Regions from separate parts of the Robertmurraya sp. DFI.2.37 genome, predicted to be linked through region 1. Evidence: riboswitches for the same ligand, from Rfam matches in the RefSeq annotation. Region 1 holds a riboswitch; the other holds the start of a gene.
What was found. Region 1 has a riboswitch for FMN ahead of PZE06_RS05735 (ECF transporter S component). Riboswitches for the same ligand answer to the same signal wherever they lie in the genome.
Positions count from the first base shown of each region.

Region 2: another riboswitch for FMN. It lies ahead of ribD (bifunctional diaminohydroxyphosphoribosylaminopyrimidine deaminase/5-amino-6-(5-phosphoribosylamino)uracil reductase RibD); the one in region 1 lies ahead of PZE06_RS05735 (ECF transporter S component).

Region 1 is NZ_JARGEJ010000007.1:29,219-44,970, forward strand. It holds gene PZE06_RS05720 (M23 family metallopeptidase) at 1-661, shown strand, start outside; gene serA (phosphoglycerate dehydrogenase) at 707-2,281, opposite strand; gene PZE06_RS05730 (manganese-dependent inorganic pyrophosphatase) at 2,451-3,383, opposite strand; FMN riboswitch at 3,568-3,750, shown strand; gene PZE06_RS05735 (ECF transporter S component) at 4,098-4,676, shown strand; gene PZE06_RS05740 (ferredoxin) at 4,961-5,209, opposite strand; gene PZE06_RS05745 (YpbB family protein) at 5,502-6,563, shown strand; gene PZE06_RS05750 (RecQ family ATP-dependent DNA helicase) at 6,553-8,031, shown strand; gene PZE06_RS05755 (CPBP family intramembrane glutamic endopeptidase) at 8,042-8,644, shown strand; gene PZE06_RS05760 (LysM peptidoglycan-binding domain-containing protein) at 8,641-9,294, shown strand; gene PZE06_RS05765 (YpbF family protein) at 9,467-9,925, shown strand; gene PZE06_RS05770 (manganese catalase family protein) at 9,975-10,544, opposite strand; gene PZE06_RS05775 (spore coat protein CotJB) at 10,579-10,842, opposite strand; gene PZE06_RS05780 (spore coat associated protein CotJA) at 10,839-11,069, opposite strand; gene PZE06_RS05785 (CBS domain-containing protein) at 11,214-11,846, shown strand; gene PZE06_RS05790 (metallophosphoesterase) at 11,984-12,778, shown strand; gene PZE06_RS05795 (genetic competence negative regulator) at 12,846-13,427, shown strand; gene PZE06_RS05800 (Glu/Leu/Phe/Val family dehydrogenase) at 13,802-15,079, shown strand; gene PZE06_RS05805 (YpdA family putative bacillithiol disulfide reductase) at 15,349-15,752, shown strand, end outside.
Region 2 is NZ_JARGEJ010000009.1:9,437-25,188, reverse strand. It holds gene PZE06_RS07060 (extracellular solute-binding protein) at 1-603, shown strand, start outside; gene PZE06_RS07055 (ABC transporter ATP-binding protein) at 773-1,843, shown strand; gene PZE06_RS07050 (ABC transporter permease) at 1,855-3,579, shown strand; gene PZE06_RS07045 (creatininase family protein) at 3,592-4,326, shown strand; gene argH (argininosuccinate lyase) at 4,350-5,873, shown strand; gene PZE06_RS07035 (TetR/AcrR family transcriptional regulator) at 6,356-6,922, opposite strand; gene PZE06_RS07030 (efflux RND transporter permease subunit) at 7,383-9,440, shown strand; gene PZE06_RS07025 (YhgE/Pip domain-containing protein) at 9,443-11,266, shown strand; gene ribH (6,7-dimethyl-8-ribityllumazine synthase) at 11,443-11,910, opposite strand; gene PZE06_RS07015 (bifunctional 3,4-dihydroxy-2-butanone-4-phosphate synthase/GTP cyclohydrolase II) at 11,964-13,160, opposite strand; gene ribE (riboflavin synthase) at 13,189-13,827, opposite strand; gene ribD (bifunctional diaminohydroxyphosphoribosylaminopyrimidine deaminase/5-amino-6-(5-phosphoribosylamino)uracil reductase RibD) at 13,830-14,927, opposite strand; FMN riboswitch at 15,060-15,205, opposite strand; gene PZE06_RS07000 (GNAT family N-acetyltransferase) at 15,273-15,722, opposite strand.

The sequences.
Region 1 (15,752 bases):
TAAACAAGGGGACATTATTGGGGAAATGGGCAGCACGGGTCGTTCTTCAGGAGTACATCTACATTTCGAAATACATAAAAAAGAATGGACGGTTAATAAAGAGAACTCGCTCAACCCTGTAGCCATTCTTGGAGAAGTTGGTGTAGGAGAAACCGTTCAAGCAATGGTACAGCAAAAGGAGCATGTTGAGGTTGCAGGAGTGATGGAGGAAACGGATGCTATAGGCGAAGCAGATGAAGCTTTAAATGAGGATATAGCAAAATATTTACTCACTGACGATTATCAATTATTAGTTAGTGAGGAAAAAGATTTGGAAGATGAGATAGAGAGTACGAAAAGCAAGGAATATAAAGAGGAAGAAACGAAGGGTGTTATTCACGTCGTTCAAAGTGGAGATACTTTATGGGAATTAGCGGAAAAATACGAATCGTCCGTTGTTACGATTATGGAATCGAACCAATTAGTAAATGATGTAATTCTTCCAGAGCAAGAATTAATCATTGAAGAACCCTCTGAAGAGCAATATATTGTTAAACAAGGGGATTCATTAACTAGTATCGCAGAGGAAGTTCATTTATCAGTTGAAGAACTGATGGAGATCAATCATTTAAGCAGTGAAATAATTCAGCCACAGCAAATTTTAACGATTAAGCAGCAATAAACAATCGGAGGAGTTTTTTCCTCCGATCGATAGATATGAATAAGTTTAAAGAGTAATTTGATTCATTAAAACGATGTCGTCTAGTTCAGATAGTAATTGGAGAGCGGTCGAGTCCAGTGGTTTGTCAAAAGACAGCACCATTATAGCTTCTCCACCTACTTCTTTTCGACCTACTTGCATAGTCGCAATATTGATGGCGAGATCACCTAATATTTTACCAACACGGCCAATGACACCGGGGCGATCCATATGTTGGATGTATAATAAATTTCCTTCTGGATGGAAATCAATATTAAAGTCATTCATATGAACGATCCGCGGACCATAATGATCAATATAAGTACCTCTTAATGAAAATTGTCTATTTTCAATCTTGGCTGTAACGGTAATACAATTTGCATATCCAAAAGAGTTTGTTGAAATTTTCTCTCCGACGGTTATGCCTCGCTCCTTTGCGGTCAGCAGGGCATTTACTTCGTTGACATGTACGTCAATACGGTTTTTAAAGAAACCAGATAATAGCGCTTTTGTTAAATATGAGGTTTCGAGTTCAGTGACGCTACCGGCGTAATTGATTGATAACTCCTCGATCCCTTCTTTTACACATTGTGATAAGATCGAGCCCAGCTGTTTTGATAAATGGTGAAACGGTTGAATCTTATCATAAATATCCTTAGACATTGCTGGAAGATTAATGGAATTTGTAACTGGACGATCTTCAAAATAGGTTCTTACTTCTTTAGCGACTTGTGTTGCCACATTTAATTGGGCTTCTTTCGTGGAAGCACCTAAATGTGGAGTGACGATGACATTATCAAATTTTAGAAGGGGATGCTCTCCAGGAGGCTCCTCTTCAAAAACATCCAAAGCAGCTCCACCAACATGGCCGTTTCCGAGATAGACAGCTAATGCCTGCTCATCGATTATGCCACCGCGGGCACAGTTAAGGAAATAGACCCCTTTTTTTGTTTTTTTAATGGCTGTTTCATTTATCAAGCCTTTTGTTTCTTTCGTAAGAGGAGTATGTACAGTAATGATATCCGCCTGTTCCAGTACTTGTTCAAGAGTACAGCTCTCAACATTAATACTATGGGCTCTTTCTTTTGTAAGAAACGGATCAAAAACAAGCACTGTCATTCCAAATACTTTTGCGCGTTTTGCTATTTCTGTTCCAATTCTCCCTAAGCCTATAATTCCTAAAGCTTTCCCATTTAGTTCATTTCCAACGAAAGCATTCCTGTTCCATTCTAAATTTTTGACAGATGCGTGCGCTTGAGGGATGTTGCGAATTAATGAAGCCATCATTGCAAAAGTATGTTCAGCAGTTGAAATGGTGTTTCCGTCCGGTGCGTTGACGACAATAATTCCGCGTTTTGTTGCCGCGTTAACATCTATATTATCAACGCCTACTCCCGCTCGTGCAATGATTTTTAATTGAGGCATTTTTTTTAGGAGTTCTTCGGTTACTTTTGTAGCACTTCTTACAAGTAAAGCATCGATTGTCTCTAATTCAACATCTGTGTCTGTTACTTTTTTTTCAATTACTTGAGCATCTGCATAGTCTAATAATGGCTGTAAGCCTTCTGCGTTAATCGCATCGGCTACTAAAACTCGATACATTTGAACATCTCCTACCAATTATCAATTTTCTGATTATTTTACAAAACGAATATTAATCTGTCAATGAGGAATTAATGTTCGTTATCATAAGAAAACGCTTACTTGGGGTATGTGTCACAAATAAATAAGAATCGCAGGCAATAGCGTCTGCGATTCTTATTTATTTGATTTATCTTTTATTAAATACATCCGTTAAAACAGGTACAATTTGTTTTTTGCGGGAAACAACCCCTTTTAATAAGGCGGTATGATTCTCTAATTTCACACCGTAGGCTTCTTCGACAGCATCAGCTGAGCGACCAAGAGCAATAGCAGTAGAATCACTATTTAATATGTCCGTGATGACAAAGACAAATAAATCTAAGCTCTTATCAGCGATGACAGCTTGAAGAGCCGATTCGATTTCAGCTTGCCTGGAGAGAACATCTTGGATATCCACAGTATTAACCTGAGCAACTTCAACTTTACTATTGCCCATTTGGAACTCTTTTGCATCGAGGGAGATGAGCTGTTCAACTGATTTTTTGCTTAAGTCAGCACCAGCTTTAAGCATGTCTAAACCATATTTTTCTGGATTTACTCCTGCGATTTGAGCTAGTTCATGTGCCGCTTGAATGTCTTCATCTGTGCAAGTAGGAGATTTAAATAATAAAGAATCGGAAATAATTGCCGATAGCATTAGTCCGGCTATATTTTTTTCAATTTCTACATTATTTTCTTTAAACAGTTTCTTCAGAATCGTCGCAGTACAACCGACTGGCTCAGCTCGATAGTAGAGCGGTTCACTTGTTTCAAAATTAGCTATTCTGTGGTGATCAATAACTTCTAAAACACGTACATCATTAATGTCGTCTGCACTCTGTTGTCGCTCGTTATGGTCGACTAAGATAACACTGCTTGCTTCAGCTGATACGGATTGAACAAATCGCGGAACTTCTTGCTCAAATGTTTTTAGAGCGAACTCAGTTTCTCCGTTAATCTCACCTAAGCGGATAGGCTCGGTATTCAAGCCAAGTTGATTTTTTAAGTAAGAATATGCAATGCTTGAGCAAATGGTATCCGTATCCGGATTTTTGTGACCGAAAATAAGTATTTTATCCATTTTTATCTCCTTCTATATAAATGTTTATGTTTTTTTCTGAGGCGATAAAATGCCTATCTTTTTATGAAATTACTATTATAATTTACCATAAAATCGGTGAAAATAACAAAAAATATCGAGCATAAGGTTAACTTCTTCACAAAGTTGCTTCAGTACGCTATAATAATGGTGTAATTAAATATTGGTCTATCTTCGGGGCAGGGTGTAATTCCCGACCGGCGGTAATGAGAGTTAGTCTCTGAGCCCGCGAGCCAATTATAAGCATAAGTGAATTTAAGAAGTTTCTTCTTGAGCTTAACGAAATGCTTTGGCAGGATTTGGTGCAATTCCAAAGCCGACAGTATAGTCTGGATGGGAGAAGATGGAGGTTCTGCAAGCGTTCAAATTTGCTAGTTTGAATGTTTATTAAGCGTGCCGTTTTATTCTCCCTCAAGTAAACTTGGGGGAGTTTGTTTTTGGAGGGAATATTCAAGATGTAAAACATCTAGCCATTTCGAAATAATGCGATAAAAACGAGCATTAATCCATAGATTTTTTCACTGGAGTTTATCTTCCAGAAGAACGAATTGGTTGTGCATTTTTTCACTTTATTTATTGAGAAATGGATTCAACTAGGTTGTGAGCATCTTGTTGTTCTTTATCAATGGGTATAGCTTAATAACGCTGAACCTTTCTTCTTTAGGAGAGATGGATCCCTTAAAAGGAGAGAGGAAAATGAAGAAGTACGACATCAAAGCTTTAGTTTCAATCGGAATGTTAAGTAGTATCGGATTTGTTCTGATGCTTCTAAACTTTCCATTACCACCTTTTCCAAAATTTTTAATGGTCGATTTTAGTGATATTCCAGCTTTAATCGCTGCATTGATTTTTGGACCAGTTGCTGGGATATTGGTTGAATTATTTAAAAATGTATTGGATTATATTTTGACAAGCAGTGATACCGGTATTCCAGTTGGCCATTTTTCAAATTTCGTGGCAGGAGTTCTATTCGTCATTCCAACATACTATATTTATGAAAAATTAAAAACGAAAAAAGGAATGACCTACGCATTAATTGTTGGAACGATATTGATGGCTGTTGTCATGAGTGTATTAAATTACTTTGTTATCCTACCAGCCTATACAATGTTTATGGGGTTCCCGGCAATGTCCGGTGAGGAAACAAGGCAAATGATTGTCGCCGGTATACTTCCATTCAATATTGTTAAAGGGATTTTAATATCAATCGTTTTTATGCTTCTCTTTACTAGAATGAGTACTTGGATTGGAAAGCAGAGAGCATATCGAATATAAATAAAAAATAACAGAGAAAAGCTCATGCCTTTAAAAGAAAAACTCCTCTCACAAAAAAGAGAGGAGTTTTTCTTTTGTTTCCGAAATATCGATTGCTTCGATGAAACACTCTTTCAAGTGGTTAATCTGATCGGTGCAAGTAGCCAAAGCCTAACAAACTTTAGATATTTACTGCTTACGATTAGTCGGCCAAGAATTGCTATCACAATTAAGGCTTCCTATATCGAAAGGACAGCCCCTTCTAGTTAGAAACGGCACGAGTTGACCCTTGCGCTTGCTTACTTCTATTCAAACTTTAATGGATCTCCATCAAATGGTTCGTCTGCAATTTTAATGGAATCAGTTGGACAGCCTTCAAAAGCATCCATCATATCGTCTATTAAAACATCTGGAATTTCAACAATTCCTTCGTTATCATCAAGCGTTACAAATGCGATACCCTCATCATCATAATCGTAAATATCTGGCGCAGCAGCTCCGCAAGCCCCACATGCGATGCATGTTTCTTTGTCAACAATTGTATATTTTGCCATGTAAAAACCTCCCAATGAATTAAACATTTATTTTCATACATTTCATAAAAGCTTCTGAAACGTATTCCCTCATTCTTTATTGTAAAACTGTATGAGTAACATTTCAATAAAAAAATAATGAGAATGCTTATCATAACAACGTTTTGGAACGGAATAGGAGCCTTTATTTCATTTTCATGTTAAAATAAATAGGGAAACACGTCGAATTATGATATATAAGAATACCGTTAAAAACGTGTTGTTGCTCTCTCGTGAGGAACTTTTTTTCAAAATATAGTAATAGGGTGATAGGATGCCAACTCGATTTATATATTTTGTTGTTCTTTTCTGTTTACATAAAATAAATGACGAGAGAACTATATACTCTTTATATCATCTCCTATCTGGAAAGAAATCTTTCCAGACGATACAAGATGCCCATCTTTTCCAAATTGCGCAATTTTATAAAACATGTGATTTCTTAACAAGAAAGCAATTTGATGAGATCATTGAGGAGCTTGAAAAACAAAATTTAGTTACGGCAACGAATGAGCAGTATTATAAGCTTACAAGAGATGGTTTAACCTATATGAAAAAAGAGTCTGAAAATCATCCGTTTTTATCCTATTTGAACGGTTGGGATTACCAATACGCTAATATCTTTTGGCAGAGGATCTCGTTATTGGTTCAAGTAACTTCACATTTGGCTAACCAAGATCGAAATTATATTCCCATCCAGCGAAAGAAACCTTTGCTCAAATGGTTGAAAAATTATCTTCTCCATAATCGATTTAATCGCAAAGAACTTAGCGATCGCTTATATCATGAGCTCATTCATGTTTTGGAAGATTGCCGAGAAATCGATCCAAGTGTTTTTGTCATTCGTTTAACTGGATTTGAGACAATTGGTTTGACAGAAAAACAGGCATGTGAGTCCTTAAAAATAGAGCAAACCCTGTATCATTTTCAATTTCAGGCATTGTTACATTATATTTTGTTTAGAATTCAAAAAGAACCGAAAACATTCATGTTGTTAGCATCGCTTATAACAGATATTGAAACAAATCTTCTTTTAACAGATACAAGTAAGAAAACGTTGGTACTCTTAAATAAAGGATTTTCACTCGAACAAATCGCTCAAATCAGAAAATTGAAAGTTAGTACAATACAGGATCATATTGTTGAACTTGCCCTGCAAATGAATTCATTTCAAATTGAACCGTTTGTAGGGAAGGAAAAAATAAAACTGATTACGGCTGCGCATAAACAGGCAACTTCTAAACAATTGAAACAGATCCGTGAATTGGTTCCAGAAGCAACCTATTTTCAAATCCGATTAGTTTTGACTAGGCTTGGTGAAGATAATGAATTTTGAGCTAGAGAAAAAATTGCAGGAACATTTCAGCTTTTCTGCGTTTCGCCCCGGACAGAAAGAGGTTGTGTCATCTGTACTAAATAAGAAAAATACGATTGCTGTTTTACCTACTGGCACAGGGAAGTCATTGTGCTATCAGCTTCCAGGATATGTACTTTCAGGTATCGTTGTGATCATTTCACCACTTTTGTCGCTCATGCAAGATCAGGTCGAGCAAATGCATATGCAAGGAGAAAAAAGAGTAATAGCGCTCAATTCATTTTTAACTGGCGCAGACAGAAGCAAAGCTTTACGTCAGCTAAACAAATATAAATTTATTTACATTTCCCCTGAAATGTTAAACCTTGATGAAATAAAACAAAGGTTGCAAGGCTTGCCGATTTCTTTGTTTGTGATCGACGAAGCTCATTGTATTTCACAATGGGGATATGATTTTCGTCCAGATTATATGAAGCTGGGAACAATAAGAGAGCAACTTGGTAATCCACTTACATTAGCTTTGACAGCAACAGCTACGAAAGAAGTAGTTACAGATATTGCCCAAGTATTAAAACTAACTTCTTGGGATGAACATATTTTTTCAATGGATCGTCCCAATATTGCGATTAAGGTAGAGCAAGTGGCTGCTCCTGAGGAAAAGGAACATCACCTGATAAAGTTGCTTTCGTCTCTTCAAGGACCAGGTATTATTTATTTTTCCAGTCGCAAAAAGGCAGAAGCGCTAGTTGAACGATTAAAGGCAGATGGTTTTCATAAAGTTATGGCTTATCATGGGGGAATCGATCAGGAAAGCCGTATCCTTATTCAACAGCAATTTATCCATGGACAACTCGATTTAATTTGTGCAACCAGTGCATTCGGTATGGGTGTAAATAAAGAAGACATCCGCTTTGTCATTCACTATCACATGCCCTTGCAAATGGAATCTTATATACAAGAAATTGGTCGTGCTGGTCGAGATGGAAAAAAAAGCTTAGCGATATTACTATATTCACCAGGAGATGAGGCACTATCCTATCACTTGGTGGAAAATGAACTTCCAAATGTGGTTCAGATTGATTGGATTAGCCAATGGATGAAATCGAAGAACCGAAGTGAAGAAGAAATGCGGGCACTTGTTGGGTTAAATGATATTCAATGGCGCTTAATAAGTGATTTCTTTGAAAATCTTGAAAACACCGGTGCTTTGGACTCGTCAATAGAGAAGTTCAAGCTCTTTGTTGAAGAGAGAACGCGACTAAAAAGAAAAAAGATTGAGGAAATCAAGAATTGGATACACTCTTGCCAATGCCGAAGAGAAAATATCTTGAATTATTTTGGTGAAAAAAAGAAAAGAACGATTAAGGATTGCTGTGATGTGTGTGGCATCAATTTAGACCAGTTTCAAAAAAGAGATGAAGATGCGGCCAATTTTTCTTTCTCATTTGATTGGAGAGCCTATTTATCCAGCATTTTATTAAAAGGGTGAGCGTGTAAACATGAAAAATAAATATACGGAAATAGTTCAGGAGTTAAGCGATCGGGAAATCACGTTTCACCTAATAGCAACCCAAGTACTGCTACTAGTAATGGCGCTAGTAATAGGGTTTTTTTTGTTTGATGATTTTTCATCATTTTGGGAGTTGTTTATTTGGGATGATAAGAAAATTTGGTATGTTGGCGTTGGGGCTGGATTAGCCATTGTCGCATTGGACCTCCTGCTGATGAAGGTGCTGCCACCTTCCTATTATGACGATGGCGGCTTGAATAAGCGAATGTTTAAAAATAGAACTGTGTGGCAAATTGCCGGAATTGCTGCAATGGTTGCAGTCAGTGAAGAAATATTATTTAGAGGTGTGCTCCAAACCCATTTTGGACTAGTTGTCACAAGTCTTTTGTTTGCATTAATTCATTACCGATACTTGTTTAACAAATTTCTTTTCGTAAATATTTTACTTCTTAGTTTTTTTATTGGTTACATTTATATGATGACAGAGAATTTGCTTGTCACGATTGTTTTGCATTTTATTGTTGATTTTTTATTAGGATTAGCCGTTCGCAACGATAAACAACCACCTCATGAACAGGAGGGAATGATATGAATAAAGAAGAGCCGTACCGTGATCAGGCGGAACGTTTAAGAAAGAGAATTAGTAAAAAAGAGGAATCTGAAACGATTAATGATTCATCGCAGGAACTGCCGCCAAGAAGCAGGGTTCATTATCAAAAGGCAAAAAGAACAAAGGTGAAGTTAAAATATCCTCTGATTCGATTATTAGCTATTTTTTTCATTCTCCTACCAATTGTGAGCTTTAGCATTTATTCTATTAATGAAAGCAAATCGAATCGTTCTGCATCTGTTGATCATCCTTTAGCAGGAAATATTGAGGCGGTTGATGTTAAAAATGATGAGCCAAGCGAACAGGGAATGGAAGAAGAACGAACGGGTGTTGACCTCGATGAAGATTTGCCGGAAATAGAAGAAGATGAAGTAGTTGGGGAGCCAGAATCGGAAAAAGTTGAACCGGTGAAGGTGGATAGTACGCTTCCAGAGAAGGAATCTCCTAATGATAAAGCACCTGTGAAAGAAGAGATTATTTACCATACAGTACAAACTGGAGAAACGCTCTTCCGAATTTCAATGAAATATTATCAATCACAATCAGGAATTGAAATCATTAGAGAAGCAAATGGGATCCAAGGAAATGAGATCCGGATTGGACAAACTTTGAAAATACCGATAGAACAGTAGGGATTAAAGACGATGTTATGGTTGAAGTAACATCGTCTTTTTTTGTTTAGCAGTGAGCTAAATATCAATAGATCAATATAATCGCTATGTTTTAAATCATAACTAGAAGGACAAGATCATATATTTTTATAAATAGCATGACGAGGAATTGTTTAGAATGGGGAGGAAGTTAATGGAAACATCGATTAAAATGCTTGATGAGAGAACCGATAAGGCAACGAAGCAAATGCTCCAAAAGGTAGTGGAGCGAAAAAGAAAATTTGATGCTTTTACATTCAGGCATTTCCTTGTTATTTGGTTAACGATATTTTCAGCTTTTATCTACCTCTTCATCTTATATAAAACGTTGGTAATCCCGTATTCGTATTCCTTTGCAGCCATGTTTTCAGCATTTCTGGCTCAGACCTATAATTTGTACGCCCTTATTTTTATTTTTGGATTGTACGGTTTGATGAATTTGTTAAAAGAGAAGAAGGATAAGGCGGAAAAGGAATACCATGCGTTGCGTTGTGAAATTATTGATAAGAGCAAGGATCTATGGAAACAGGAGGACGCGTGGAGAAATCGTCATCTTGTTTTTGAAATGATGAAAAAGAATTACGATATCAATCTTTATCATGAAAATAAATAAACACTTATCCAAGGGTAAGAGGCAGGGATTTTGCCGCTGCCTCGAAAGATTAAAAGAATTTCTTTTTATCGCGCTCGTCTTTGAGAATTTCGACAGCTTCTCTGAAACGTTGAGAATGGACAATTTCTCGTTCTCTTAAAAACCTCAATCCATCATTTAAATCCGGGTCATCGCTCACATTAATGATCCATTGGTAAGTGGCTCGCGCTTTTTCTTCAGCGGCGATATCTTCATATAGATCTGCAATTGGGTCTCCCTTTGCTTGAATATAGCTAGAAGTCCATGGAACTCCAGCAGCATTGTGATAAAAGAGGGCATTATCATGATTGACATAGTGGTCACCAAGTCCAGCAGCTTTCATTTGTTCAGGAGTCGCATCTTTCGTAAGTTTATAAATCATGGTAGCAATCATTTCTAAATGGGCAAACTCTTCTGTGCCAATGTCCGTAAGTAAACCGATTACTTTGTCTGGAATCGAGTAGCGCTGATTTAAATACCTGAGTGCGGCAGATAATTCTCCATCTGCCCCCCCATACTGTTCAATAAGAAATTTGGCGAGCATTGGATTACATGTGCTGACTTTAACAGGGTATTGGAGCTTTTTTTCATAGATCCACATATTCTATCCCTCCTATTTTTCAAGTGTTGAAGTTTTATAGCTGCCATGGCCAAGGAGAGTCATCCCAATCCCATGGTTGCCCAGAATAACTATGTCCGAATTGCATTAAAGGTCCATACACGGCTTCGACTGCTTTTCTTAACTTTTTCCTTTCCTTTACATAGTGATTAAATTGATTAATCGCTTCTAAATCGTTGTTATGAGTATCTAAGTATAAGCTTAGCTCTACCAGCACAAAATCAACTGCTTGAAGTTGTTCCATGAGTTCATAAAACTCCGGTGGCAATTGTTTTTTCATGAGGGTTTGCCTCCCTTAGCTAATTCTCTGGCATTGTAATAAGGATCATATAGAGGCTTCCAAAGTGTTCCAGCTCTTAATGCTTCCATTGGAGTGAATTGAGGGAAATTATTTGGTTGAAATCCTATATATAAATGTGGTGGAGTTGAGTAGCTTTTTACCTTGATAGGTTTACAAGGATCAAATGGACTTACATAAGGGGAATAGGTTTTATTAGGTGTAAACATAGTTGCCCTCCTTTTATAGATATATCATTCAATTTTATGAAAAAAAACGACAGACATGACAGTTATTTTCACGAAAAGGAAAGGAGTTCTTTTTGATTTTGTAGAATATATTAATAGTGTACATATTAAATCGGAGGTGAAAAAATGTTTGTAAAGAATATCATGATTCCAAAGCATCAAACATTTACCGTTCAGGCTGATGAACCATTAAGAGCTGCCTTGGACAAATTAGAGGAGCACAAAATAGATGGTCTGCCGGTATTACAAGGTCATCAATATGCCGGCATTGTGACAAGGCATAATCTCTATGAGAATTTTTTTACCTCTAACCAGTCAAGGGAAGAATTTTTAGAAAAAAAGAGCTGTGGTGATATCGCAACATATAGAGATAAATATTTAAAAGGGCAAGAAATTTTTGAGAAAACTCTGCTTGAGTTAAAAGATTTTCCATTGCTTGCAGTTGTTAATGACAAAAATGAATACTTGGGAATTGTGACAAGATTTGATGTATTAGAGCAATTTCAATCCGCTTTTGGTGTCAGAAAATCAGGGGTGAGAATTGCTTTCACCTCGATTGAAACGGAAGGGCGTCTTGCTCGTCTTGCTGATATTGCTCATCAATTTCATGAGCATATCATTTCACTTGTTACATTCGATGAGACGGATAAGCTTGTGCGTAGAATTGTGATGAAAATTGAGAAAAAGGATAATGTTGATAAATTCGTAAAAAAACTTGAGGATTCTGGATTCCGAATTCTTGATATTTATGAAGATTAAATAGTTGTCACCAGTTTTGATAAGCAAGAAAAATGGACCCCTCTCATAGATTGTTATGAGGGGATTTTTTCTATTTTTAATAACTTTATGGTATGATTCCATTAGATTTTAGAAGAAAAGCGTAATCGGGAGGAACTATGGTTTTCATATTTGTTTTCATCATCTTGTCTTTAGCCATCGGGCTTATTATTTATATGTATAAGTTGGCCCATTCTGATCAAGTCCTTTATCAAGAAATTTCATTTGCAAACTTTCCGGATAGCTTTGGTGAAATAAAGCTGTTTTTTATTTCTGATATCCATAAGCGATTGATATCAGAGGATATTGTTACGGAAGTGAAAGGAAAAGTAGACCTAGTGATTATAGGTGGGGACCTTTTAGAAAAAAGGGTGCCAATTGAGCGTGTTGAACAAAATATTAAATTGCTGACGGAAATAGGACCAACCTATTTTGTGTGGGGGAATAATGATTATGAAATTAATCCACGGCTACTGGATGCTGTCCTTTTAAAGTATGGAGTAAAAATCCTCGATAACACGGCAGTCTCCTTCGAATCCGAAGAAGGGGCTCGTTTTGTTTTATTAGGGATTGATGATATTTCAAGAAAAAGAGCTCGTTTAGATTTGGCTTTACAAGACGCTGGTCCAGAAGGGTTTAAAGTTTTGGTAAGTCATGATCCGAAGATTCAAAAACAAATCAAGCGTGAAGATCAAATCGCGCTTGTGTTAAGTGGGCATACACATGGAGGTCAGATTAGAATTTTTGGCATCGGTCCTTATGAAATAGGGAAGTTAAGGAGAACCGAGGAGACAGCAATCCTCGTGAGCAATGGTTACGGTACAACTTCATTGCCGCTGCGCTTAGGTGCCAGCCCCGAGACTCATGTCATTACGTTAAAAAAGGAATGGAAGAATAGCAAAAACCCTAATTAGACGACTCACCATCCCTATTTATTTACATAAACTACATTAAGAGTTGTCACAGTAGGGGGCAAAAAATATGCGCATAGAGCGGTTGAATTATAATAAAATTAAGATCTTCCTTACGTCAGACGATTTAATGGAACGAGGCCTTACAAAAGAGGATATTTGGAAGGATTCCTTAAAATGGCATCAGCTTTTTCACGATATGCTTGAAGAGGCGAGTGATGAGTTTGGTGTTAAAATTGAAGGCTCTGTTGCAGTTGAGATTTTTTCTATGCATGCTCAGGGGATGATTATGATCGTTACGATGGAAGAAGAGGAAGATCAATCCCTACATGATGGGTTTATAGATATGGCTGTTATGGCTAATAATACTGATGAGATACTTTTTGAGTTTAACGATTTTGAGGATGTAATCCAGCTATCGCGACAATTACAGAATTTAAATGTTCGTGGTGGAAGCTTGTACAGTTTCGAACAAAAATATTTTTTATCGTTCAAAGAGGATGCGCTTCGTCAGTCAGATAGCATGATCGCTGTCTTATCGGAATTTGGTGATATTTCGTTAAGAAGTATTCATTGGTTAGAAGAATATGGCCAAAATGTCATGAGCGGCAATGCAATCGAGACGGTGATTGAACACTTTGTAACGAAATAAAAGGAATAAAGGCTTCGATATAAGAGTATTACTCTTATTGGAGTCTTTTTCTGTCTTCTTCGGAAAAGGTGAAACGGCCTTTTTTATCTTAAAAATGATGATGCGATGCGAGCGATTGAAAAAACAAACAATATCGTTACTAATTATTGATGATTGTTTAATTTTGTACAAGTCACAGATTGCTCTTATATGAACTAGAAGTACGCATTTATGAAGTGGACTCATCATTATAACATTAAAATGATAGCGGTTACAATTTTTATTAAATGTGTGTAAAAAAGGCTCTCATTCATCTTGCATTAATTATCCAAAGGTGTATACTTGTGACTGAAAGAGGACAATTATTGAAAGCGATTTTAGGAGGTTTATTTTAGATGGTAGCCGAGAAAGGTACTGAAAATATAAATCATGAAGACAAGCTTGATGTCTTAAAGTCTACTCAAACTGTCATACACAATGCTCTTGAAAGACTTGGATACCCTGAAGAAGTCTACGAGCTCTTGAAAGAACCTTTAAGATTGATGACGGTCAAAATTCCAGTAAGAATGGATGATGGATCTGTAAAAGTCTTTACTGGCTACCGGGCCCAGCATAACGATGCTGTTGGTCCTACAAAAGGTGGAATTCGTTTTCATCCGAATGTGACGGAAAAGGAAGTAAAGGCACTTTCCATTTGGATGAGTTTAAAATGTGGAATTGTTGATTTGCCATACGGTGGGGGAAAGGGTGGAATCGTTTGTGATCCACGGGATATGTCATTTAGAGAACTTGAGCGCTTAAGTCGTGGTTATGTGCGAGCAATCAGCCAAATTGTTGGTCCTACAAAGGATATCCCGGCACCAGATGTCTTCACCAATTCACAAATTATGGCATGGATGATGGATGAATATAGCCGTATTGATGAATTTAATTCTCCGGGATTTATTACAGGAAAACCGCTTGTTTTAGGTGGATCTCATGGTCGAGAGTCGGCAACAGCAAAGGGTGTAACCATTTGCATTGAAGAGGCGGCTAAGAAAAAGGGAATTGAATTAAAGGGTGCTCGTGTTGTTGTCCAAGGATTTGGGAATGCGGGAAGCTTCTTATCAAAGTTCATGCATGATGCTGGTGCAAAGGTCGTCGGGATATCAGATGCATACGGTGGTTTATATGACCCAGATGGCTTAGACATTGATTATTTACTTGATCGTCGTGACAGTTTTGGAACGGTAACTAAATTATTTAATAATACAATCTCAAATAAGGAATTATTGGAGTTGGATTGTGATATTTTAGTACCTGCGGCAATTGAGAATCAAATAACTGAAGATAATGCTCATAATATTCGAGCGAAAATAGTTGTTGAGGCTGCTAACGGCCCGACAACATTAGAAGCAACACAAATCCTAACTGATAGAGGAATCCTTCTTGTACCAGATGTTTTGGCATCTGCGGGCGGAGTGACGGTTTCTTACTTTGAATGGGTGCAAAATAATCAAGGTTATTATTGGACAGAAGAGGAAGTAGAAGACAAATTAAGAGCCGTTATGGTAAAAGCTTTTGAAAATATCTATAGCACAGCTCAGACTCGTAGAGTAGATATGAGGCTTGCAGCATATATGGTCGGTGTAAGAAAAATGGCGGAAGCATCCAGATTCAGAGGCTGGATTTAAAAAGAAAAGCGGAAGCGACTCGTTCATCTCCGTACAAACTGGAAGAACAGCGACTGAGATAAAGGAGATACGAAGAGCGGAAGCGATTCGCTATCGACTTATCGTAGGGAGGTGGGCTGAAGTTTGCTAGGAGATAGCCGCTGAAACTGGACAAAGAAAAGCGGAAGCGGCTTGCTGACAAGTGGCTTGAAATGGTAAACATTACAATAAAAAACGAGGACTTGCCAATTGGTGAGTCCTTCCTTAGTTATAATCAAGGAGTGTTTTTCATGAAGAAAGAAGAAGTAATCATCGTTGGTGGCGGCCCGTGTGGAATTGCTGCGGCAATCTCTTTAAAGAGGAAAGGACTGCATCCGCTCATTATTGAGAAAGGTAATATTGTTAACGCTATTTATCATTATCCAACCCATCAAACATTCTTTAGTACGAGTGAGAAGCTTGAAGTAGGAAATTATCCATTCGTAACGGAGCATTATAAGCCAAAGCGAAATCAAGCGTTAGTTTATTATCGTGAAGTTGTGAAGAGAGAAGAGTTGCGTGTAAATACATATGAGAAAGTACAGTCAGTAAAAAAAGAAGAGGATGACTTCTTTACTGTAACTACTGATAAACAATTATACTCTTGTCAGTATGTCGTGATTGCTACAGGTTATTATGATAACCCTAATTACAT
Region 2 (15,752 bases), on a different contig from region 1:
GAGGAAGCTCCACAAGATTGGGATGATTTATTGGATCCAAAGTGGGATGACGAGCTCATCATTCGCGGTGTATTAGCGTCTGGAACAATGAGAACGATTTATTCAGCGATGATTCATGAGCAAGGTGCTGATAATCCTGAAGCGGGTTATGAATGGCTCAAAAAATTAGACGCCAACACAAAGGAATATGCACAGGATCCAACAAATTTATATTTGAAGCTAGCTCGTCAAGAAGGTTCAATTTCTCTTTGGAATCTTCAAGATATCCTCATTCAAAAGAACCAGCATAATCAGCCATTTGATTACATCTATCCTGAAAGTGGCGCCCCCATTTTAGTTGATGCTGTTGGTCTAATTAAAGATGCAAAAAATCTTGAAAATGCAAAGTTGTTTTATGAGTTTTTGTTTGAGCCAGAAACACGGACAACGTTAGCGGAGGATTTATATCAAATTCCAACTCGTACTGATATTGATAAATCTGCAATGCCTGATTGGTATCAAGAACTCGAGTTGAAATCTTTAGATCTTGACTGGGAAGTTATGGCTGAAAAAGAGGCAGAATGGATGCAATATTGGGACGAAAATATAAAAGGAAAGAATTAAATGAACTGCAATTCTTTTAAAAAGGGTGAAGCAATGGCCTTTACCCTTTTTATGAACGATGGTTGTAAATTTTTATGATAAAAGCTTTTTCTTGTTCTAGTAAAAATGGTGTTCTTTCGATCGTTCCTGAAGGTGCTTGCTCTTTCTAAATCACAGCGAGGTGTTCGTATTGAAAAATGTAAGACTAGAAACTGTTAGTAAAATGTTTGGGTCTGCTGTTGGCGTTGAGAATGTAGATATAGATGTTAAACCCGGAGAGTTTTTTACCTTTTTAGGTCCATCAGGATGTGGAAAAACAACTACATTACGGATGATTGCTGGTTTTTATTTTCCAACAAAAGGAAAAATTTACTTTGATAATCGTGATGTAACGACTCTTCAGCCGAATAAACGAAATATTGGGATGGTCTTTCAAAACTATGCGCTTTTCCCACATATGACTGTTTTTGAAAATATTGCATTTGGTCTTGAAGTACGTAAAATGTCCAAAGCAGTAATTAAGGAGAAAGTGGAACGAGCACAAAAATTAGTTCATTTAGAAAAATATGGTGCACGTAAAATAAATGAGCTTTCAGGCGGGCAACAACAACGTGTTGCGTTAGCACGAGCTCTTGTAATCGAGCCAGATATTCTTTTGCTTGATGAACCACTTTCCAATTTAGATGCAAAATTGCGCGAGGAAACGAGAGTTGAGATTAAGAGACTTCAGGTTGAGTTAGGGGTGACGACGATCTATGTTACCCATGATCAAACTGAAGCAATGACCATGTCTGATCGGATTATGGTTATGAAAGAAGGAGTTGTTCAACAAATAGGAACTCCGCAAGAGATCTATAATAAACCAACCAATCATTTTGTTGCTTCTTTCATTGGAGAATCAAATGTACTGGATGGAGAAGTGGTAGAAATTATTGAAAATTCGGTAAAAGTAAAGCTTGAAGATCATATTTTTGTCCGAGGTTCTATCGATCAGACAGCAAATGGGAAAAAGCTGGAGATTGGAGAGAAGATAAAATGTTCAATTCGTCCAGAGGCAGTGTTTGAAGGTCCAGGAGTGAATGAATTACGCGGTACAGTTCAATTGGTTGAATTTACTGGAGTAAGTATTAATTATGTAGTTAAAGTCGGCTCCAATATCATGAAAGTAATGATTATTAATAAAGGCAATCGAATTCTTAATAGGGGCGATTCGATTACTCTCCATGTTCCGGAAAACGGAATTTACTTGATTGGTGAATAGGAGGTGAAAGAATGAGTGGAAATCAGGATGCTATGAAGGAAAATTGGTGGAATCGCTTAACTCGCTCCAAATATTTTGTTTACGTGTTAATTTCACCTATTTTTTTGGTGCTTTTAGCATATGTCATTTATCCTTTTTATCAGACTTTTCTTCAAAGTGTTATGACTGAGGAAGGCGCGACTTTTGAAAATTACCAACGCTTTTTTGGCTTAACCAGTACTGCCAATCTTGAAGCGCTTTGGACAAGTATATATATTTCGGTCATTAGTGTTATTACTTGTGCCATTGTTGGGGTAACGATGGCCTTTTTAATGGAGCGATATGAGTTCCCTGGCAGAAAAATTTTATCCGTTTTAATATTAGTGCCAATGGCATTGCCACCATTAGTGGGCGTTTTATCTTTCACCTTTTTATATGGAGAAAGTGGAATTATTCCAAGGTTTTTTCAAGCATTGTTTAATCTTGACAGTGTACCATTTGCTTTAAAAGGTGTTGTCGGAGTTATCGTCGTCCATACGTTCACCATGTATACGTATTTTTATTTAACTGCGGCCGCAGCAATTAAAGGCTTGGATCCTTCCTTAGAAGAAGCAGCAACAAGCCTAGGCTCAGGAAGAATTCGTATTTGGCTTAAAGTAATATTGCCAATGTTGACACCATCACTTGTGGCTTCTTCCTTACTTGTCTTTATGATATCCATGGCTTCGTACACCGCACCATTAATGTTCGGTGTTGATAGAACAATGACGATGCAAATCTATTTGTCGAGGACGAATGGGAATCTTGATATGGCGGCAACACAATCTACCATTCTTTCGATTGTTTCAATTTCCTTTTTGATTTTAATGAGATGGTACCAGGGTAGACGTAACTTCCAGAATCAAAGTAAAGGCATCGGTGTTCATCGAACCGAATTACGTTCACAGTGGGCAAAATATTTATCGATGGCCTTTTCTTTTATCGGTGTCATAATCTTAATGCTTCCCATTTTAGTGCTTGTGTTGATTTCCTTTTCAGTTGATGGAGAATGGACTGTTCAAATTATCCCGACAAGCTATACATTACAGCATTATATTGATCTATTTACAGATGAGCGTACTTGGCGCCCAATATGGAATAGTTTGCAGATGAGCTTTGTCGCAACGGCAGGCAATATTCTTTTCGGTGTTGCCGCAGCATATGCACTTGTGCGCATGAAATTTAAAGGGAAAGTATTTCTTGATATTTTAATTATGGTTCCATGGGCCCTTCCGGGTACTGTTGTTGCTGTTAATTTAATCGCTGCTTTTAGTGAACCTACTGTTTTTAGCTTTAACCAAGTTTTAATTGGTACATTTTGGATTTTGCCATTAGCGTACTTTGTCCGGCATTTGCCGTTAATATTCCGCTCCACATCTGCTGCACTAATGCAAATGGATGAATCAGTTGAAGAAGCAGCGCGTAGCTTAGGAGCAAATTGGTGGTATACCTTTAGAAGGGTTGTCATGCCAATGGCTTTTTCTGGAATTCTAGCGGGAACATTGCTCGCTCTTGTTCAGGGAATTGGTGAATTTGTTGCTTCTATCTTAATTTATAGTACTTCAACGATGCCATTATCAGTAGCCATTTTCCAAAAAATGTACGCATTTCAATTTGGAACTGCATGTGCATACGGAGTATTACAAATAGTGTTAATCATTCTTGTTCTTTTTATCTCACAAAAATTAACTGACGGAAAAGCAGGAGCAGCCATATAAAATGGAGGGAAGATGATGAAAGCAAGTGATATTCACGGAAGAGATCTTCATCTGCTTGAGCAAGCTCCCTTTGCTGTAGTCCCTTTGGGCAGCTTTGAATACCATGGCCCTCATTCTCCTTTAGGAACTGATATTATACTAGCAAAAGGGTTTGCAGATTTGATTGATCCTAGCTTAGGTGGAGCCATTTATCCAACAATACCTTATACAGCTTGTCCTGGAAAAACGAATAAGTACAAAGGGACGATTACGATTCGTCCCGGTGTCATGCAGGAGTATTTAATCGATATTGTTGTAGGAATTATTGAGCAGGGAATCAAAAAGGTTATGCTGTTAAATGCCCATGACGGCAATATGGGCTTATCGCGAACGGTAGCAGAATATGTGACTGGGAAACATACTGATGCAAGCATACTATTGGTGAACTGGTGGCAGATGGTGGCTGTTGATGATGCGAAAGAAATTGGATTTGAGGGAACAAAAGGTCGGGGACATGGGGGGCCTTATGAAATGTCAGCAGTTAAAGCTTTTCGTCCAGATTTAGTGGAAGTGGAACAAGGGGATGAGGAGTTTAAGGAACAAGCTCCGCTTTCGGAGCGTCCATATATTCTAGTTGAGGGAACTCCAGTTTCATGGGATGGTTATACTGGTCTAATTCAACAAATCAGTGAAAACAAGGGAAGAAAAATTGTCCATAAAGCTAGCACTAATTTAAACGAGTTAATTAAAAATTGGCTTTACTATTAGTAGACAAGAAGGGATTGACTAAAATGAAATCAGTGCTAAGGGAACAAGTCATCAGGAAGGAAGGAACAGCCTTTCCTTCCAAAACGTATATGTCAATGGTACTTGAACCAGCTTATGATGAGGCGAAGACACAATTTATTGACTCTATGTTAGAAATCCACTATGCGCATTTAATTATGTTGGTTGAGCAAGGACTTATTAAAGAAGCAGAAGCGAAAAAGATTGCGAAAGCCGTACAAAAGCTAGATGTTGAAACGATAAAGATGAGCAGTTACACGGGAGAGTTTGAAGATTTATTTTTTGAAGTAGAGCATTCTTTAATCGAAGAGGCGGGAGATATTGCAGGAAATCTCCATATTGCTAGAAGTCGAAATGACATGGGAATCGCCATTTATAGAATGACGTTACGAACCAAGCTACTCGTTTTAATTGAAAAGGCACTAAAACTGCGTGAAGCACTTATTGCATTAACGGCTGAGCATAAGGAAACGGTGATGATTGGCTATACCCATACACAGCAGGCACAGCCAACTACATTAAGTCATTATTTGAATGCTATGACAGATATTCTGACACGAGATATTCATCGAATGCAGGCAGCTTTTAAAACGGTTAATCGCAGCAGTATGGGGGCAGCTGCACTTACAACATCAGGCTTTGCCATTAATCGCGAACGGATGAAAGAGCTGTTAGGATTCGAAGAGATGATTGATAATGCATGGGATGCAGTAGCTGGAGCCGATTATATTGCTGAAACTGCAACTTCTGTTCAATTATCTGCATTGAATTTAGGAAGGTCAATGCAGGATTTTCTACTATGGGGAACGCAAGAGTATGGTGCATTTCTCCTTTCTGCTCCATATGTGCAGATTAGCTCTATTATGCCACAAAAAAGAAATCCCGTTTCGATGGAGCATATGAGAGCATTGTTATCAAGCGTGGCGGGAGATTGCCAAACAGTCTTATTAATGGTTCATAATACCCCTTTTGGCGATATTGTAGATACGGAAGATGATATGCAGCCCTATATTTGGAAAGCCGTTGAGAAATTAGGCGGAATTTATGATTTGTTGACTTCTGTATTATTGACAATGGAAGTAAATAAGGAAGTCCTTTTAAAGAGGGCGAAAGAGAGCTTTGCAAATGTAACAGAATTAGCTGACACGATTGTTAGAAAAGACGGTTTGTCTTTCAGGCAGGCGCATCATGTTGTTAGTTCCACTGTTAAAGAATTGATGAGAAGTGGTGAAAGAACATTGCATTCTTTAACGATGGAGCTGCTAAACAATCAATTTATGAAAATAGTCGGCAAACACTCTAGCTTATCTGAGGAAGAATTAAAACAATGTTTAAGCCCTGAGTATTTTGTACAAATACGTAGTTTAGAAGGTGGACCAAGCCCAACAAGGATGGAAAAAACGATTGAAGTGAGACAAAGGGAACAAAGTGATTTAATTTTTTGGTTGAATGAAAGAAAAGAGTATTTGTCAAAAGCGGCTTTAAAAGTCAAAAACATTACCTCGAAGTGGACAAATTCGCAGCATTAAGGTGATGGTGCCTGTGAAAGAAGCTGTGTCAAAAGGGTTATGAAAAACCGACTTTTGATATCAGCTTTTTTTATGATAGATAAAAAGGATTCGCCTAATGAAAGCATCCTTTGGAGCGAAAATTAACCATTTTTATAGAGATTAGCAAATAAGCGTTTTCCAAAAAATTAAGCCTTTGGGACACCTTCTTGTTACATGGACCAATTTTCTTGTTTTCTGTTTCACAGACCTCTATCTTATGACACTCTTTTTTGAGCAAGGTTTTGTGTGAAAGCACCTTGAAAACTAAGCATTCAAACAGATAAAGTAAAGGGAGACTGTGAGTGGATGAAGATTTCGCCTGTGCTAATTTGGCGTTTTCGGAAGCTAGGCAAGTAAGATTAGTAAGGTGATTATCGAGTTGGAATTGACACGCTCAGTATCCAATCTGAGCGTGTTTTTCAGTGTTACTCGTAATGAACCAAGATTTTCCGTTAGCTTATTTATAACAACCCTGAAAATCCTTTTTTAATCAGCGTACTAATCACTTCGGCCATTTCTTTAGGCGGTTTGTCCATTCCGTTGTTCAACCATTTTCTAATAACGTCAATGCTACCGCTAATAATAAAAGTGCTGACATAATCAGCAATCTCTTTATCAAGAGTGTGAGATGCTCTCCAGTTTTTCATGAAAGACTGATGGGCGAAAATGGTCACTTTTTTTTGGAAGGTGGTGTCCATATTTTCATTTAGAAGTGTTGTACAGACTTCATGTTTTGAATGGAAGTATTCTAACAGTCTCTCAATTAGTAAAAGATCATCCTCATCCTTTTCATAAGTGCATTCATTTAAGTAACCGGCCATATCCTCAATAATTTCCTCTTCTATTTTATTAAGGAGGTCATAGTGATCTAAGTAATGAGAATAAAAAGTGGAGCGATTAATATCAGCGATTCCGCAAATCTCCTTAACGGTAATAGCTGAAATCGGCTTTTCTTGTAATAATTTGATTAATCCATCTTTTAAAGCCATCCGCGTGTATTTTTTTCGGCGGTCTAATTTTGCATTCATTGTGAAATTCCCCTTAATTTTTCGTTTAGTTAAACCCGATAATGGTTCAAATGTTTTTTTACTCATTTCGTGCGAAACCTTGGCTTCACACGAGCTTGAATATTACTGAAGTTCCAGAGAAAGAAAATGAGCGAAAAATCGATACCGATAAGTAACAAAGTATGACTAGAGTGTAGGTAAAGCCAAAGGTGATAGTTAGCCGTTTCTCTCCAGACTGAATGAAAACGTTTGGCTTTCAATGAGCGGAGTTACCAAAATAAGTAATGAGCACTGGAGAAGGAGAAGCAACAAAGAAAGCGAGCGTTGGTCAACCGTCTGAATCTAATTTTTTATTTTATCCAACAGATTTGATGAATATGTTGGGAAAATTACAAATGCTATTAAACTGATTGTTGAATAGACAACACCATGTTTCTATAATGATATGGTGAATAAAAAAAAATGGCAAGAGAGGTGAAGGATGATAAATATTGCAGCACGAATAATCAAACAGAAAAAATCCGTTGCGATTACATTTATGATCCTGACTATTATTTGTACCTTTGCACTTTTTACGGTGTCAGTTAATTATGATATGAAGGATTATTTGCCGGAAGAAGCTGGCTCAACGATTGCATTGGACATTATGGAACAGGAATTCTCAGGTGGCGTTCCATCTAATCGCGTGATGGTAAAGGATGTAACACTTCAAGAGGCTCTTTCTTTTAAAGAAGAGCTTGCAGCAATTGATGGTGTATCTGATGTTACATGGTTAGATGATGCAATCGATATTAAATCACCCCTTGAAATGGCGGATGCGGAAACGGTAGAAACCTATTATAAAGATGGTACGGCATTATTTTTATTCAGTATCCGTCCAGGTGATGAAGTGCAAATTACGAATGCCATCTACGAGTTAATTGGAGAAGATAATGCACTTGCTGGTGAATCAGTAAATACGGCAACCCAGCAAACGATGGCGGGGAAGGAGTCATTGTACGCGGCTCTTTTATTAGTTCCGATTATCATATTTATTTTGGTTATTTCAACAACTTCTTGGATTGAGCCGCTGTTATTTTTAACGGCGATTGGAGTCTCGGTCTTAATTAATATGGGAACAAACTTTTTTCTCGGTGAGGTTTCGTTTGTTACTCAATCGGTCGCGCCGATATTACAGCTAGCCGTGTCATTGGATTATGCTATTTTTCTACTTCATAGCTTTCAAGATTATCGGAAAAAAGTAGCGGATCCACACGAAGCGATGGAACTTGCTATGAAAAAATCATTTTCTGCAATTGCGGCAAGTGCCTCAACGACCTTTTTTGGGTTTATTGCGTTGTCCTTTATGAAATTTGAAATTGGCTCAGATTTAGGTATTAACCTTGTCAAAGGAATCTTGCTTAGCTTTATAAGTGTCATGGTATTTTTACCAGCGTTAACACTTATTTTTTATAAATGGATTGATAAAACACAGCATAAACCTCTGCTCCCAAGTTTTAAAAAGATTGGAAATGCAGTTGTCAAACTAAGGCTGTTAAGTTTTATCGTTGTTCTTTTACTAGTTGTTCCAGCCTTTTTAGCCCAAAGTAAAACGGACTTCACTTATGGGATTGGAGAACAGCCTGAATCAACAAGAACGGGAGCTGACATCGTAAAAATTAAAGAAGAGTTTGGGGAAAGTACGCCAATTGTTTTACTTGTTCCAAAAGGGGACATTGCGAAAGAGGAAGAATTGGTCCATGAACTGGAAGAATTGAAGCATGTAACCAGTGTGCTTGCTTATGTAAACACAGTTAGTGCAGCGATACCACCCGAGTATTTAGAGCCATCTATCACAGAGCAATTTTACTCAGAGAATTACAGTCGAATTATTTTGCAAACTGAAACGAAGAATGAAGGAAATGAGGCCTTTCAATTAATTGAAAAGATTCAACAGGCTGCACATGAGCGATATGAGCACGGTGTCTATCTTGTTGGAGAAAGCGTAACATTGTACGACATTAAAAAAACAGTGGAAGAAGACAATAAGTTGGTTAATCTTTTAACGATTGCTACAGTTGCTTTTGTTCTTTTTGTTACATTCCGCTCGCTTTCAATTCCAGTAATATTGCTTCTTACAATTCAGACTGCTGTATGGATCAATTTATCTGTTCCGTACTTTACTGATTCGCCGCTTCAATATGTGGGATATTTACTTATTAGTATTATTCAGCTTGCCGCGACAGTTGATTATGCGATTTTATTGACGGATGCCTATAAAGAATATAGGAAGGAAATGACCGTTTTCCAAGCGGTAAAAAGAACGGTTGATGAAAAGATATTCTCGATTGGAATTTCTGCATCGATTCTATCAAGTGTGGGATTCATTTTATGGATTACTTCAACGAATCCGATTGTTGCCTCCATTGGGTTATTATTGGGCCGGGGAGCATTGCTTGCCTTTATTTTAGTTGTGTTCTTCCTCCCTGCTATGCTGCTGATTTTTGACAAATTAATAACGAAAACAACTTGGAAAGCAAATTATTATAAGGAGCAATGATCATGAGGAGATTAAAGAAATTTTTATTTGTCTTTGTTGCGATTCTTTTGTTGCTTCCTTCCTTTCTTGTGACGGCTGCTACGAATACAAGTAAGTCGGATGAAATACTCTCCCAGGAAGAAGGGAAAGTTTCTTCAAAGGATGAAGTGGTTTATGGAAAGTTAAGCGCTACTGGTGAAAGACAAGAGTTATATGTTGTCAATATTTTAGATGTGGAGAAAGCAGGTAAAGTCTTTGATTTTGGTGTTTATTCTGACTTAAAAAATTTAACGGATTTAACGAAATTGGAACAGACAAATGGTGCAGTTGAGTTCATGGCCCCAGAAGGAAAGTTTTATTATCAAGGCAATATCAATGACCACTCTTTGCCATGGGATGTTTCCGTATCGTATCTGTTGAATGGAAAAGAAATGGCACCGGAAGAGTTGGCAGGGCAAACTGGGCGTGTACAAATTAGGATTGCCACTTCTGCAAATAATGAAGTAGACCCGCTATTTTTTGAAAATTATTTGTTGCAAGTCTCTCTATCTTTAGACTTAGATATTTATAGCAATATTAAAGCTCCTGACGGTATGCTTGCCAATGCAGGAAAAAATAAACAAATAACTTTTACGGTAATGCCTGAGAAAGAAGAAGAACTACTCGTTGAGGCTGATGTTGTAAAATTTGAACTAGAGGGGATAGACATTTCCGCCGTGCCATTATCAATGGCAATCGATTCTCCAGATATTGACGGAATGGTCGATGATATGGAGTCTTTAACCGATGCTATTGATGAGCTTCATAATGGGGTTGGAGAATTAAATGATGGTGTTGAGGAATTAAACAGTGGCGTGAAAGATTTACGCACGGGATCAGCGGCATATCATGAAGGCATGGAGACTGTTGCAGCATCATCCTCCGAGTTAGTTCGTGCTTCCGAACAAATTGAACAAGCGCTTGCCATGTTAAACAGTTCGCTTACTGGCAATACAGAAGAAATCGATCTTGGCGATTTGAAGCAATTGGAAGGAGGACTTCTGCAAATAGCTGGTAGTCTGAGGGATACATCGAAAGGGTTGGCTACATTAAAAGATCATTATGCTGGTGCTTATGACGCATTAGATCGTGTGATGATTGCGATCCCAACGCACGATATATCTGAAGCGCAAATTCAAGAACTGTACGGAAGCGATGCTGATCCAGCACTGTTGAAGCAATTAATCGATACGTATACAGCAGCGCAGACTGCTAAAGGAACTTATTCAGCAGTAAAAGCTGCTTTTACTGCGGTCAATTCAACACTTGCTGAGGTTAACAGTGGACTAGTAGAGATGGCAGCTCATCTTGAAGCGATGGCGCAAGGAGTTTCTTCCTCATTAGAGGGTTCAGACATGGCAAATTCATTGACCCAATTACAAAAAGGGGTTGGCGAGCTTGCTTCTAATTATAAGAAGTTCCATGCTGGATTAGTCGGTTATGCAAGCGGAGTAGGGCAGTTATCAAGCTCTTATGATCAGCTTGACGGTGGAATTGCAGATTTATCGAAAGGAACTGGAGAGTTAGAAGCAGGAGTTGGTGAACTTCATGATGGTACAGGGGAATTAAAAGAAGCAACAGATGATATTCCTGAACAAATGAGGGAAGAGGTTGACCAAATGATGGCTGAATACGATAAGTCAGATTTTGAACCTATCTCATTCATGTCACCTAAAAATGAGAAAATAAATTCAGTACAATTTGTTTTAAAAACAGAAAGCATAAAATATGAAGAACCGGAAGCTGATGAAGAAGTGAAAGAAGAACCAAAAGGTTTTTGGGCACGGTTGCTTGAACTTTTTAAATGATAGTAACTCATTTTCATGGCTACTGAAGTAAAACTAAGAAGGACCTAATATACTAAAAACAAGTGCAAGTGGGCAATGATTAATTCATGTTCCCCACTTGCACTTGTTGTTTTTTCGTTGCGGGAACTGCAAACACAGCAATCGATTAAACGTGGACGAGTGAGTGCCCACACATCTTACTTAAAATGTTTAAAGAGATTCCCCATTTCAATTGCGCTAACTGCGGCTTCATAACCTTTATTGCCGGCTTTTGTTCCGGCTCTTTCGATCGCTTGTTCAATCGTATCTGTGGTCAGAACGCCAAAAATAATGGGTGTACCGCTTTGTATCCCGGTCGCAGCGACGCCTTTCGCTACTTCATTACTGACATACTCAAAATGTGGTGTCGCTCCTCTTATCACTGTTCCGAGGGTGATAATGGCATCATAATTACCTTGAGCAGCCAGCTTCTTTGCCGCAAGAGGGATTTCAAAAGCTCCTGGAACCCACATAACTGTCATGTCTTCATCTTTAACCCCATGTCGGATCAACCCATCCTCAGCGCCTGCAAGTAATTTACCTGTAATAAATTCATTAAAACGAGAGACCACAATACCAATTTTTAATCCAGTACCAACTAAATTGCCTTCAAGTATTTTTGCCATTTTTTCCACTCCTATTCAGGTTGTTTGCTTAGGTTTGTATGATTAATTGGAACTCAGTCAATTATGAGTAAATGTCCAAGCTTCTCCTGTTTTGTTTTTAAATAATTAATATTGTTTTGATTGCTTGGTAGTTGAAGAGGAACTCGCTCCACGATCGTTAAACCATAGCCAGCAAGACCGGCAATTTTGCGCGGATTGTTTGTGAGTAAGCGCAGTTTTTCAACTCCGAGATTTCTTAATATTTGTGCACCGATTCCATAGTCTCGTAGATCAGCTTGAAATCCTAATTTTTGATTTGCTTCAACGGTATCAAAGCCTTGCTCTTGAAGTTTATAAGCTTTTAATTTATTAATTAACCCGATGCCACGCCCTTCTTGTCTCATATAAAGGAGAATGCCACGCCCCTCTGCTTCAATTTGTGTGAGGGCAGCATGGAGTTGGGGACCGCAATCGCAGCGCTTAGAGTGAAATACATCACCTGTTAAACATTCTGAATGAACCCTGACTAGAATAGGGTCGTCTCCGTCAATATTTCCTTTTACAAGAGCGACATGTTCTTTGTTATCGGTTTTACTCGTAAACCCGATAGCTTTGAAGTCGCCAAACTCGGTTGGAAGTTGAATTTCAACATGACGCTCTATTAACGATTCGTGTTTAAGTCGATATTCTATCAGATCTTTAATGGTTACGATTTTTAAATTGAACTTAGAGGCCATCACGATTAAATCATTGACCCTTGCCATTGTGCCATCATCTTTCATAATTTCACAAATGACGCCTGCCGGCTTGGAATCAGCTAATCGAGCAAAATCAATCGCTGCTTCAGTGTGACCTGCGCGACGCAGAACTCCATCTTCCTTAGCGATGAGAGGGAAAATATGACCGGGTCTTCTAAAATCGTAAGCAGCTATTTGTTCATCAAGTATTTTTTGAATCGTTAATGCCCGTTCAAACGCACTGATTCCCGTTGTTGTTTTGTTATAATCAATACTGATGGTGAAGGCTGTCTCATGGTGGTCGGTGTTTCGCTCAACCATTGGCGGAAGCTTTAGTCTTTTGGCAATCGATTGTGTAATGGGCATACAAATAAGCCCTCGTCCCTCTTTAGCCATAAAATTGATCATTGCAGGCGATACATATTCCGCTAAACCGAGTAAGTCACCTTCATTTTCACGGTCTTCATCATCACAAACGATTATCATCTTTCCTGCTTTTAAATCCTCTATTGCTTCTTCAATTGTATGGAACATGCTATTAATTGCCCCTTTCATAGTGAATCTACAGAAAACCATTTTCTTTGAGGAAGTTAATTGAAAGTTGTCTATCCTCTCTTGATTGCCAAAAGGAAAATAAGTATTTTCCGAGCATATCGAATTCAATGTTGACTTGATCGCCGATTTTTTTATGACCAATCACACTTTCCTTCGCTGTATGGGGAATCAGTGCGACGGTTAAGTGGCCATGCCTGTTCCCGAAGACGGTGAGTGATGTCCCATCAAGGGCAATCGAGCCCTTGTTTAAAACGAGATGATCAAATTCAATTGGAAAAGTAAGCTCAATGTAAATGGCGTTTTCTTTATGTTCACGCTTTATAATCTGTCCAACGGCATCTACATGACCAGTTACAAAATGCCCTCCTAAACGGCCGTTGGCAGTGAGTGCCCGTTCTAGATTTACTAACGAGCCTTTATGCAACGTTGATAAAGACGTGCTTTTATAGGTTTCTGGCATGACATCAACTGAAAAGGAAGTATGGGTAAAATCGATCACTGTTAGACAGACGCCATTGACTGCGATACTGTCGCCGATTTTTAAATCTTCCATTACCTTTCTTCCTTGCAACGTCAGTACGAGCGTATTTTTGCTCGCATGAATATTTTGGATCGAGCCCAATTCCTCGATGATTCCAGTAAACATAATTACGTTTCCTCCTTAGCAAGAGGTTTTGCCGTGATTTTCAGATCTGGTCCAAGCTGATCGACCGCAGTGAATTGAAGATGTGTTCCATCTTTTACAAAATTAGCGCCAAGCCCTCCTATGAAAGGAATCGCATTTTTCCCAGCAATGATTGTTGGTGCGATATAGGCAATGATTTGTTGGAAGGCCTTTTCTGCTATAAAGGAAGCGTGTACTTCTGAACCACCTTCGATTAAGACGGACATGAGCTTTAATTCACCTAATGTTTTCAAAACCTCCTTAATGGAAATTTGCGGATTTTCTTGAACGACAATGGTGATGCCGCAGTCTTCTAGTTCTTTTTTACGAGCAATATGATGCTGATTGCCTGTAAAAATAATCGTTTTTGTTGAGCGATCTTGTACGACATTTGCTGATATTGGCATATTTAGTTTTGAATCTAAAACAATTCGAATGGGATTTTTTCCACCTTGGGGTCGTCTGGTGGTTAAAAGAGGGTTATCTTGTAGGATCGTGTTGATTCCTACTAAAATTCCGTCATGCTCATGACGAAGTTTATGGACATCTTGACGTGATTCAGGGGAAGTAATCCATTTACTATCACCTGTTTTACTTGCTGTTTTGCCATCAAATGAAATGCCAGCTTTGATCGTTACAAATGGAGTGTTCGTTTGAATAAAGTGAAAAAACTTTTCGTTTAACTTTAGAGCTTCTTCTTTGCATAAACCAACCTCGACCTCAATTCCAGCCTGAATTAGCTTTTCAAGTCCTTTGCCTGAAACAAGTGGATTTGGGTCTAGCGCTGCAATAAATACTTTTTTAATCCCTGATTGAATGATTAGATCAGCACAAGGTGCGGTTTTCCCATAGTGGCTACAAGGCTCTAGAGTAACATACATGACTGCGCCTTTTGCATCATTGCCAGCTGTTTGAATCGCATGAACTTCTGCATGAGGAGTACCAGCTTTTAGATGGACACCGGTGCCTACTAATCTTCCATCCTTCACCAACACAGCGCCGACACTCGGATTGGGACTTGTTTGACCCAAAGTAGCGTGAGCTAAAGAAAGTGCTATGTTCATATATTCACAATCATTCATTACAAATAAAAATGGCTCCTTTCTATAAAAAAATCTCCATTGTAACAAAAACTCCCTTACTAAATAGTGTTAGTAAGGGAGAAAAAGGCATCACAAATAAACGTCAAAAAACAGCATTTTTGAACAATTAATCCATTCCTTCTCCCATCCAGACTTTTACTGTCGGCTTTGGAATTTCACCAAATCCACCGTTTTCAAATGAATGAAACCGGGTCACGGACTAAGAGGTACCCCTCATCACCGCCGGTTGGGAATTGCACCCGACCCCGAAGGAAATCCTATTCAATTATAGAAAGCATAGCAGATTTAAATTCAGACAACAAGTATTTGAAACACAATGTTCCCTTATAGTTCATTTTTGCGGAGCTTTTTATAAAAAACATAACTTACTTTTGCATAATCCATTTTTTCTTCGTAAAAACGATGGGCATCATGTCTTTGTAATCCGGAAGAGAGAGAAATGACATCATACCCATTGTCCTTTGACCATTGATGTACATGGTTAAGAAGAGCCTCGCCATATCCTTTTGAGCGGTGATGGCAATCGGTTACCAAATCGCATACCCAAATGAATTTTCCGTTGTAAAGAGTAATCATCGGCATGATTCCAGCAACGGCTACGATCGTTTCATTTTCGAGGAGGGCGAACATTTTATAGTTTTCTTTTTCTGCTGCCTCTCCAATGAGTTGCAGATATTCTTCTTCATTTAAGTGGGTTCTAAGCTGTTTCATAACAGGAAAAGCTTGTTTCCAATCTTGTACGGTTTTCAGTTCATTTATTACAGTCGTGTTCATGTTTTCAGCTCCCCAAAGTTTATAGTTTTA